3 regions of the Jeotgalibaca sp. A122 genome follow, and region 1 is predicted to be linked to each of the others. Evidence: riboswitches for the same ligand, from Rfam matches in the RefSeq annotation. Region 1 holds a riboswitch; each other region holds the start of a gene.
The links. Region 1 has a riboswitch for lysine ahead of ACTU7M_RS05560 (YfcC family protein). Riboswitches for the same ligand answer to the same signal wherever they lie in the genome.
Positions count from the first base shown of each region.

Region 2: another riboswitch for lysine. It lies ahead of ACTU7M_RS11305 (ABC transporter substrate-binding protein/permease); the one in region 1 lies ahead of ACTU7M_RS05560 (YfcC family protein).
Region 3: another riboswitch for lysine. It lies ahead of lysA (diaminopimelate decarboxylase); the one in region 1 lies ahead of ACTU7M_RS05560 (YfcC family protein).

Region 1 covers NZ_JBQPRB010000004.1:661-3,945, forward strand. The annotation lists gene ACTU7M_RS05560 (YfcC family protein) at 13-1,404, opposite strand; lysine riboswitch at 1,490-1,635, opposite strand; gene ACTU7M_RS05565 (hypothetical protein) at 1,682-2,404, opposite strand; gene ACTU7M_RS05570 (YeiH family protein) at 2,502-3,285, opposite strand, start outside.
Region 2 covers NZ_JBQPRB010000016.1:14,118-17,402, reverse strand. The annotation lists gene ACTU7M_RS11315 (magnesium transporter CorA family protein) at 1-190, shown strand, start outside; gene ACTU7M_RS11310 (glycosyltransferase family 32 protein) at 234-860, opposite strand; lysine riboswitch at 991-1,140, shown strand; partial or broken gene ACTU7M_RS11305 (ABC transporter substrate-binding protein/permease) at 1,221-2,833, shown strand; gene ACTU7M_RS11300 (amino acid ABC transporter ATP-binding protein) at 2,834-3,285, shown strand, end outside.
Region 3 covers NZ_JBQPRB010000009.1:17,348-20,632, forward strand. The annotation lists gene jag (RNA-binding cell elongation regulator Jag/EloR) at 1-674, shown strand, start outside; gene ACTU7M_RS09480 (alpha/beta fold hydrolase) at 765-1,640, shown strand; lysine riboswitch at 1,674-1,840, shown strand; gene lysA (diaminopimelate decarboxylase) at 1,927-3,192, shown strand; gene dapA (4-hydroxy-tetrahydrodipicolinate synthase) at 3,189-3,285, shown strand, end outside.

The DNA of each region.
Region 1 (3,285 bases):
TATTACTCTTTATTAAAACGGTCCGTAGTTTGTGTAGTAGGCAATCACCAAGAAGACTACCCCTACTAACAACCAAATAATCATAAGCGGGCCTAAGTAGCGCACCCATTTACTATAAGGGATTTTGGCAATGGATAGTTGCGCCATCAAAACACCTGATGTCAGCATAATGGAATCCATGAAGCCTGCCCCTAGTTGATAAGCCATAACGGCTGTTTGTCTAGTAATACCCACAGCATCCGCAAGTGGCACCATGATTGGCATGGTTGCCGCTGCTTGTCCGGATCCAGAAGGGATAATGAAGTTGATAATGATTTGGATGACGTACATAGCGACTGCCGCCAGCGCACCAGGCAACCCTTCAACGGTTCCTGCCAAGAAGTTAACGATTGTATCAATAATCATGCCATCTTCCATAACGATTACAATTGAACGTGCCACACCAACAATTAGTGCAGCAAAGACCATATCTTTCGCACCTATTACAAACAAATCGGCAATTTTACTTGGTCCATAACCATAAGCAAAACCACCAATAACACCGGTAATCATGAAAATTGCCCCGATTTCTTGAATATACCACCCGTATTGAATGACCCCAAAAGCAATGGCCAAGATGCCTGCCAAGAAAATCAAGCCAACCATAATGTGACGTCTTTCCATTTCAACGAAATCTGTTTTCTCAACTTTATGCTCTTGATCAAATTCGTTGTAAACAAAACTCTTGGTTGGGTCTTTTTTAACCATGTTGGCATAACGCATAATGTATACAGATGTAATAATCCATAAAACTATGAACAATGCGATTCGCATTCCCATTCCAGAAAAAGTAGGTAGTTCCGCAATCCCTTGTGCAATCCCAACTGCAAATGGATTCAAGAAGCCGGCACTAAAGCCGATGGCCGCTCCCGAGGCAATAATACTCATCCCTACAATTGCATCAAATCCTAGCGCCCATGCCAAGGAAATACCCATTGGTATAAATACAATTGTTTCTTCAGAAAAACCAAGTGTCGCGCCTGCGATACCAAACACCATCAGGAAGACCGGAATTACCAAACTCTCTCTTCCGTTTAGTTTTTGGGAAAGTTTATAAATCAATGCTTCAACCGTACCTGTTTCATTGATGACAGTAAATGCGCCACCAATCAAAAAGATGAAGAATGAAATCTCTGCCGAATCAGTTAAACCACGCGGAATCGAATTGATGATTTCAAAAAATCCTTGTGGGTTTGAAGCCACAGCGTGCCATGAACCGGGTACTGCAATTGTTCGTCCTGCTTGTTCAATCCTTTCAAATTGTCCAGCCGGTACAATCCAGGTTAAGATTGCCATAACCAACATAACGCCAATTAAAAGGACGTAAGTGTGGGGAATCTTAAACGAAAATCTCTTTTTTTCCATTGTGTTCTCTCCTTTTTTTAATTAAGCCGAGAAACAAAAATACCCTCCGAATAGCAAAAGGCTTTCGAAGGGTCCTTCTGCCCGCAATAATGAAAGTTCTCCAAAATAAACAATGGGCTTGTTTATTAGACAGTGTACATCCTATTAGAATGTACCCCAGCATCAGGCTGATACTTCGGCGAAAATCCCTTTCGTTTCCTACTCTTTATTTTCGCATCCTCTTTCAAAATCGACTCAAATTATCACATTCAATAGTACCGCATCATGATGGTGAATATCAATGGTTTTGTGCAACTATTTTTTTTAGTTCATTATGAATACGCTTATACTCATCAAATCCTAATACCGGGTTGTGAGAAGCAAAGTAAGTATAGGCTTGTTCTGTACGAACTAAATAGTACTCAGGCTTAATCGGCAATTTTTTTATCTTCTTTGTAGCGCCTTCCTCATTTATCAAGTAACGCTGATTCAAGGCAAATAACACCTGATTCCAACTGCTTACCGTTCGGAAGAAGCAACCCAGAGTATAATGAATATCACCGCGAGCGGCTGCTTTAACAGCATTCTCCATTGAATAAGTTGCTTCGAACATAAAATGGTCGATTATTTCTGTTTTCAATTTGGATGGGTAAACTTCGAGTCTTTTCTTCATTGCTGATAAGGGCTTATTACTACTTTCCCATAGAATCTGGCTGTCGTAAATTTCTGCTGCATAAATCGTACTGACGAAACCGTGAGGATGTCCTGATCGATAATCAATGGTGATACGTCCTTCCAAACAATCAGCGATGGCTGTTTCTACACGTGCGTAATTTCTCCAGAGGGGACCAATTTCTGCACTTTGATCCTTATCCAATATCTCATTTATTGTGTCCCAGTCTAACGATTCTTCATAATACAAACAAAGTTCATGATCCGAGTCCGGGAATGCTTCACCCGATACAATCCCAACAATTCCAGGTACTTTCATTAGTTCAGCCATTAAATTTTCACTCTTCATTCAATCCCCCCGCCTCGTTTCCTATATTTTATGCGATAACTGGATTAATTCCTAATCTTATCTCCAAAAATAAAAACTGCCCTAAAGGACAGTTTTTTTAATTCATATAGCGCAAAATGCCTGCTTGGGCAAATAATGAGACAATAACTACTGAAACATCAATGATGACACCCGCGACCATGGGCTTGATTCCCACCCCGGCAATTTCTTTGAAACTTGTTTTCAATCCGATAGCAGCCAAGGCCATGGATAAAAAGAATTTTGATAGGAAAGAAATGACAGCAATAGTGGAATCTGGCAACATTCCTGTACTTCTAATTCCCACAACTGCCAAGAATCCCATTATAAACCAAGGGAAAATCTTCCGGACACTCACTTTTTCTGCTGCTTGCGATGGCGTTTCTTTCTTGGCATAAATCCATGAAAAAATGAGAACAATCGGGACGATAAATAAAGTTCTCGTCAGTTTTACGACAGTCGCCAATACACCTGCTGCTTCGGAAAAAGCATATCCAGCCGCAACGACCGATGAGGTATCATTTACAGCCGTCCCAATCCAAAGCCCATACGCTGTATCACTCAGTCCCAGCATTTGGCCAATCCAAGGAAATGCAATGACTGTCAGCATATCAAAAATAAAAGTAGCCGATATTGCATAAGCGATGTCACGGTTTTTAGCGTGAATGGTTGGGCCCAATGTTGCTACTGCTGTTCCCCCACAGATTGCCGTACTTATTGAAAGGAGACTGGCCAACTTCCAATTGATCTTGAATACTTTTTTACAAATATAGCCCACTCCAAAAGCAGTAAGTAAAGTGAACATCATCAAAACCAGCGCATATTTCCCTGCTTCGATAACTTGGGAAAAACTTAGCGTAATC
Region 2 (3,285 bases), on a different contig from region 1:
TAATATTATGAAGTTTTTGACTTCATTTAGTATTGTATTGACGATACCAACCATTATTGGATCTTTCTGGGGAATGAATGTATTTTTGCCCATTGAGAAACATCCATTAGCATTTATTTTTTTGATTGGCCTATCAATTTTAATCAGTGTTGTTACTTTCCTTTGGTTGAAGCGAAAAGATTATATGTAAAGAAAAAGCTATGCTGCCCCATTTTTGGGACAACATAGCTTTTTTACAACCAGGAACCAGAATAATGATGAATGGCATAAGTGTCTTTAGTATCGTTGATTTCTCGGGTCCAATAACTCTTTGGCGAAAAATAAACACGGGGATAAATAGCAACATTCATAATTTCCTGGTATTCATTATTTAATTCCAAACCGTTCTCCTGAAAAATTTCGGTGATCCGATTAACGTTTGTTTTTTCATCTAGGGTTCCATCGGGATTCTTAAAATGTCGATTCTCATAATCAGAAAAAAGAAGCTCAAAAGTAGGGTGGTGGGGAACGGTTGCAATTAAGGCAGTAGAAATTGTTGTCTCAATTTCGAATCCCATAAAAGCATCATGCTTCAGAAGTGGGTCAAGAGGTTTAATAACTTCGACATCTGTATCCATATAAATGCCACCGTATTCTTTCAGTGCATATAGACGTGCCACATCCGAAACAAAAGCCCATTTACCTTCTAAATATGCCTCTTTTACATAGTCCCCCATGTTATGTACATCAAAAGTATCTTCATTCCAGATTATTATTTCATAATCAGGACAGTACTTTTTCCATGTAGCCATCATTTCTTTGGTTTGCTCACCCATCTGGTTGCCTCCAAACCAACAGTAATGGATAATTTTTGGTATCATAGCATATCCCTCCATCTCGTGATTTTATTATAATGGAAGGTAGGCTAATTAATCAATTATTAGAATTAAATGATACGATTAGTTGACATTAAAAATAATTTACGCTATAGTTACTGGCATAACAAAGAACAATATGAACTAGAGGTCGCGAAAACCATCAGTAGGTCACGAAAGGGGAATTCGCCGAAGTATCTTAGTAAGATGCTGGGGTCATGCTGAATAAGTATGATACTGTCAGAATATAATGCCCAATTATATTCATCGATGCGCTGTTCATATTGGGGCAAAAGGACGGTAAACCGTGAGCCTTTTGCTCACGGTTTTTTTGTTTGTATTTTTTATAAGAGGAGCGGAATAACAATGAAAAAAGGATTAAGATTATTAAGTTTAGTATTTGGTTCAGCATTGGTGTTAGCTGCATGTGGCTCTGAAGGAAATGAAACAACGTCCGAAGGCACCGAAAATGAGCAATTTGTAGTAGGCATGGAAGCTGCGTATGCCCCTTATAACTGGACCCAGACAGGCGACGCTAATGGCGCTGTCCAAATATCAGATTCCCAAGAATATGCTGGGGGATATGATGTTGAAATCGCCAAAAAAATTGCCGATGGCCTCGGTCAGGAACTCGTTATCGTAAAAACGGAATGGGACGGTTTGGTGCCAGCACTTCAATCGAAAAAAATTGATGTAATTATTGCCGGAATGTCCCCTACAGAAGAAAGAAAACAGACAATCGACTTTAGTATCCCTTATTTGGAATCGCAATTGGTAATGGTGGTTGCAGCCGATGGGGATTATGTAGATGCTACATCATTGGCTGATTTTTCTGGGGCGCAAATAACAGCCCAGTTGAACACGTTCCACTATAATATGATTGATCAGATTGAAGGTGTTGAAAAACAATCGGCGATGGAGAATTTTTCTGCTATGCGGGTGGCATTGCAATCAGGTGTAATTGATGGTTATGTATCTGAACTACCAGAAGCAATCAGTGCTTCCAATGCAAACGAAGATTTTACCTATATTGAATTTGAAGATGGTTTTGAAACGAATCCGGAAGATACAACAATTGCAATCGGGGTTCGAAAAGACGAAGCCCAATTAGAAGAAATAAATAGTATTTTGGCAACAATTTCTGCAGAAGAGCAACAAAGCCTGATGGAAGAAGCAATCTTGAATCAACCGGCTGCGCAGTAAGATATGGGAGTGAAAAATTAGTGGGCCATTTATGGGACATATTTATAAATAATGCGCCTCTTTTTCTAAGAGGAGCCTGGGTGACGATTTACATTTCAATGATCGGAACCGTAATTGGAGTAGTAATTGGAATGGTACTGGGTATCGTCCGTACAATACCGCAACCTGATAAAGGAATTAAACGTTACTTTTTAAAGTTGATACATTTTATATCAACGTGTTATATTGAGCTTTTCCGTGGAACACCAATGATTGTTCAGGCAATGGTCATTTATTATGGATCTGCTTTAGTATTCGGTTGGGACCTTAATCGTACAAGTGCAGCGATTTTCATTGTTTCAATCAATACAGGTGCTTACATGACTGAAATAGTACGTGGAGGTATTGTCTCAATCGATAAAGGTCAATTTGAAGGAGCAGCTGCTATTGGCATGTCCCATTGGCAAACTATGCGTGTTGTGGTTATTCCCCAAGTATGGCGAAATGTCTTGCCGGCAACAGGCAATGAATTCGTAATCAATATTAAGGACACTTCTGTCTTGAACGTTATCTCTGTTACAGAGTTATTCTTTCAAACTAAAACAGTTGCGGGAATCAATTTTGACTACTTTGGTCCTTACACGGTGGCAAGTATTATGTATTTGATTATGACTCTGACTATTACCCGTATCTTGCGCCGCTTTGAGCGTAAACTTGATGGGGCAGAGAATTACCAACTCGTGGGTGGTAATCCAAACCAAATCCAGTCTCCTAAACAAAATAAGGGGGTGGGCTGATTGGGAACAGTCTTAAGCATCAAGAATCTCAGCAAAAAATTCGGTGACCGAGAAGTTTTAAAAGACATCAGTTTTGACGTACAAGAAGGAAAGGTAATCTGCTTGATCGGTTCATCTGGTTCCGGTAAATCAACGTTACTGCGTTGTTTAAATCTGTTGGAAAAACCTACAACTGGAGAAATTCATTATCGGGATCAAAACGTGTTGGATCCAAGTCTGAACCTGTTCCATTATCGTTCTAAAGTCGGCATGGTATTCCAGCAATTCAATTTATTCAACAATCTGGATGTTTTAACAAATTGTACAACCGGCCAAATCAACGTTTTAAAAACAGATAAGGAAGAGGCAAAGAAACGAGCTATTCATTTCTTGGAAGAAGTTGGTATGGAATCCTATATTCATGCCCGACCGGCTCAATTATCGGGTGGTCAAAAACAGCGGGTTGCGATTGC
Region 3 (3,285 bases), on a different contig from region 1:
CTGAGGTGGAATTAACACCTAAAGTGCTCCCGGAAATGGATGAACCAGGTGACATTGCTATTTTTGAAAATGAGGAACGTGCCAATCATCTTGCTGAAAACCCGGAAACTGAAGCTCCTGTAACCCAAGAGGACAACTATGATTATTCTGATACGTTGGAATATGCTGATGAAGATGAAGAAGAGGAAGATTTCGATGAAGAACCTGCTTCTGAATCCTCACGCCAAGAAGCTATTTCAAGTGTTAGCGATTATTTAACAAAAACTGTTGAAGTTTATGGTGCACCTGCCGAAGTGACAGCAGAAGTAAAACATAATATCATCACTTTCCAGATCGATACCAACAAACCAGGTTTAGTCATAGGTAAACATGGAAAAATTATTAATGCGTTACAAATATTGGCACAAACTATTTTCCAACAACATGAACGCAGTCGCGTGTCTGTTGTGGTTAATGTGGGAGATTACCGGGAACGCCGGGCGAGCATCCTGGAAAACATTGCGGATCGTACAGCGGAACGTGTACTGCGTACAAAGCAACCAGTCTTCCTTGAACCGTTACCAGCTTTCGAACGGAAACAAATCCATGCTTATTTAAGCAAAAACAAACGTATTTCAACTCACTCTGAGGGTAAAGAACCACATCGTTACCTCGTAGTAGAAATATCAGAATAAAATTTTCAAAAAGCTATCTCTTCGTTTTGGAAGAGATAGCTTTTTTATTTGGGAAACAATAAACTGGTATTAAAAGGGAGGAGTTCACTGATGGAGAAAATGAAGTTAACCGCAAAAGATAGTTTGGGCATTTCTATTGCCATCTATGCGGTGGATGATCCTATTGGGGTGGTACAAATTATTCATGGATCAAAGGAGCATAAGGGCCGCTATGCCGATTTTTGTAGCTACTTGCAAAAAGAAGGTTTTGCGGTTGTTATAGCTGATATTCGTGGCCATGGTGAATCCATTAACGAAGCAAATCCATTTGGTTTCATGGATGGTCCAGATCGGGTCATCGAAGACCAATTATTGGTAACTGATTTTATTAAAAAACGCTATCCAGAAAAAGAAATTTATTTGTTTGGACACTCATTAGGGTCCCTGTTTGCCCGTATTTATATTCAAAATCATGACCATCTCATTTCCAAGCTGGTCATGACAGGAACGGTTAACTACGTGTATGGTGTAGAAATTGCTGAGATGTATGGCCGGTTATTGACGCGCTTGCGTGGTAAGGATGGCGACAGTCTCCTGATTCGTCTTATAAAAAAAATTCAGGGAGAAGAAGCAATGACATGGGTAAGTGTAAATAAAGATAATCTCATGGCAATCAAGAACGATCCAATGATAGTCAAGGAATATGCTAATATTTCTCTCTTAACCATCATCCAAGCAGACAGAATGATGCATCTAGAATCAATGTTTGAATGTAAAAATCCTGCTTTAAAAATACTGAGTCTGACCGGGGATGGCGATCCAGTGACGGGAAGAGATCGTGGATTGAGTGAATCACTCACGTTTTTGAAAAAGGTCGGTTATAAATATATAACAAAGATGGTTTATCATGGAATGAATCACGAAGTGCTGAATGAAGAAAATAATGGCTTGGTTTACAAGGATATTGTACGTTTTTTAAAAAAGTAGACAAAGAAGTTTTTTAATGATATTCTAATTTTAATTGAAAAAAGAGGTAGCAATGTAAAAAAGTAATCAATGGGAGAAGGCATTCAATGATCATTGATGAAAGGTAATCATTGCCGAACGATGCAGATTGGCAAATTTCCATCGTGGGGGTATAGGAAATACTTATATCACTCCTACTTGAAAAGTAGAGGCGCTGAGAAATTGTTACATCCACTGTAAAAATTTAGAAGGCGCCAGAAATGGCGTCTTTTTTGTACAAAAAAACCAGTATTCAGGAGGAAAATAAATGAAAGAACTCGTTATCGGAGGTATGACGGCGGGCGAATTGGTAGCTCAGTACGGGACACCACTTTACGTTTACGACCAAGCGAAACTTGAAAACAACTTGGAAGCTTATACGCAAAACTTTAAATCAGATTTATTTCAAACAAAGATACTCTATGCATCGAAAGCTTTCCAGACCATCGGAATGTTGGATTTGATTGCTAACTATGGTTTAGGCGTGGACGTTGTTAGTGGCGGTGAATTATATACGGCACTACAATCAGATGTGCCAGTTGAAAAAATTCATTTTCACGGAAATAATAAAACAACCGAAGAACTCCGTATGGCTTTTGAAAGTGGCATCGTGCATATTGTTGCTGACAACGTGATGGAGCTGGAAGAAATTGCGGAATTGGCGGAAGAATACCAACGAGCAGTCACTATTCAAATTCGATTGAATGTCGGCATTGAAGCGCATACGCATGAATATATCGTGACAACACATATTGATTCAAAATTCGGGATCGCCTTTGGTAGTGAAGATTATCAAGCTTGTCTGGCTATCTTTGAAAAGAGTGATTATCTTCATTTGGAAGGTTTCCATGTTCATATCGGCTCTCAAATTTTTGAAATGGATGCTTGGTATGCCGCCATCGATAAAATGCTTGGCTATTTGGCAACGTTCGATTATCCGATGACTCTCAACTTGGGCGGAGGCTTTGGCGTGCGTTACACAGATGAAGATCAACCCATGCCTATTAAAGAAAATATGGAACAGATTTTATCTTATTTAGAGGGGAAATTACAGGAAACTGGCGTTACGATCAATGAAGTAGTGATTGAGCCTGGTCGCAGTTTAGTAGCAGAAGCCGGGATTACCCTTTATGAAATTGGTTATCAAAAACAAACACCCAATAAGCATTATTATTTTGTGGACGGTGGAATGGGGGATAACATCCGACCAAGCTTGTACCAGGCAAAATATGCCTGTGATGTTGCCAATAAAATAGATGCAGAAAAAACAGAATTAGTGACGGTAGCAGGAAAATACTGCGAATCCGGTGATGTTTTGATTCATGATGTCCATTTACCACCTGTTGAAAAAGGCGATGTGTTGGTGGTTTATTCAACCGGAGCGTATGGTTACTCGATGAGCAGTAACTATAACCGCAATCCGACGCCAGCCGTCGTTTTCGTAAAAGATGGTAAAGCGAGAGAAATTGTTAAGCGACAAACCTTGGCAGATTTAATCAGGAATGATGTAAAAAACGGAGGCGAGTGGAAATGATTGAAGGATCGATGGTTGCATTGGTTACCCCAATGAATGAAGATGGTAGCATCAATTATACGAAGACGGCAGAATTGCTGGAATGGCATATTC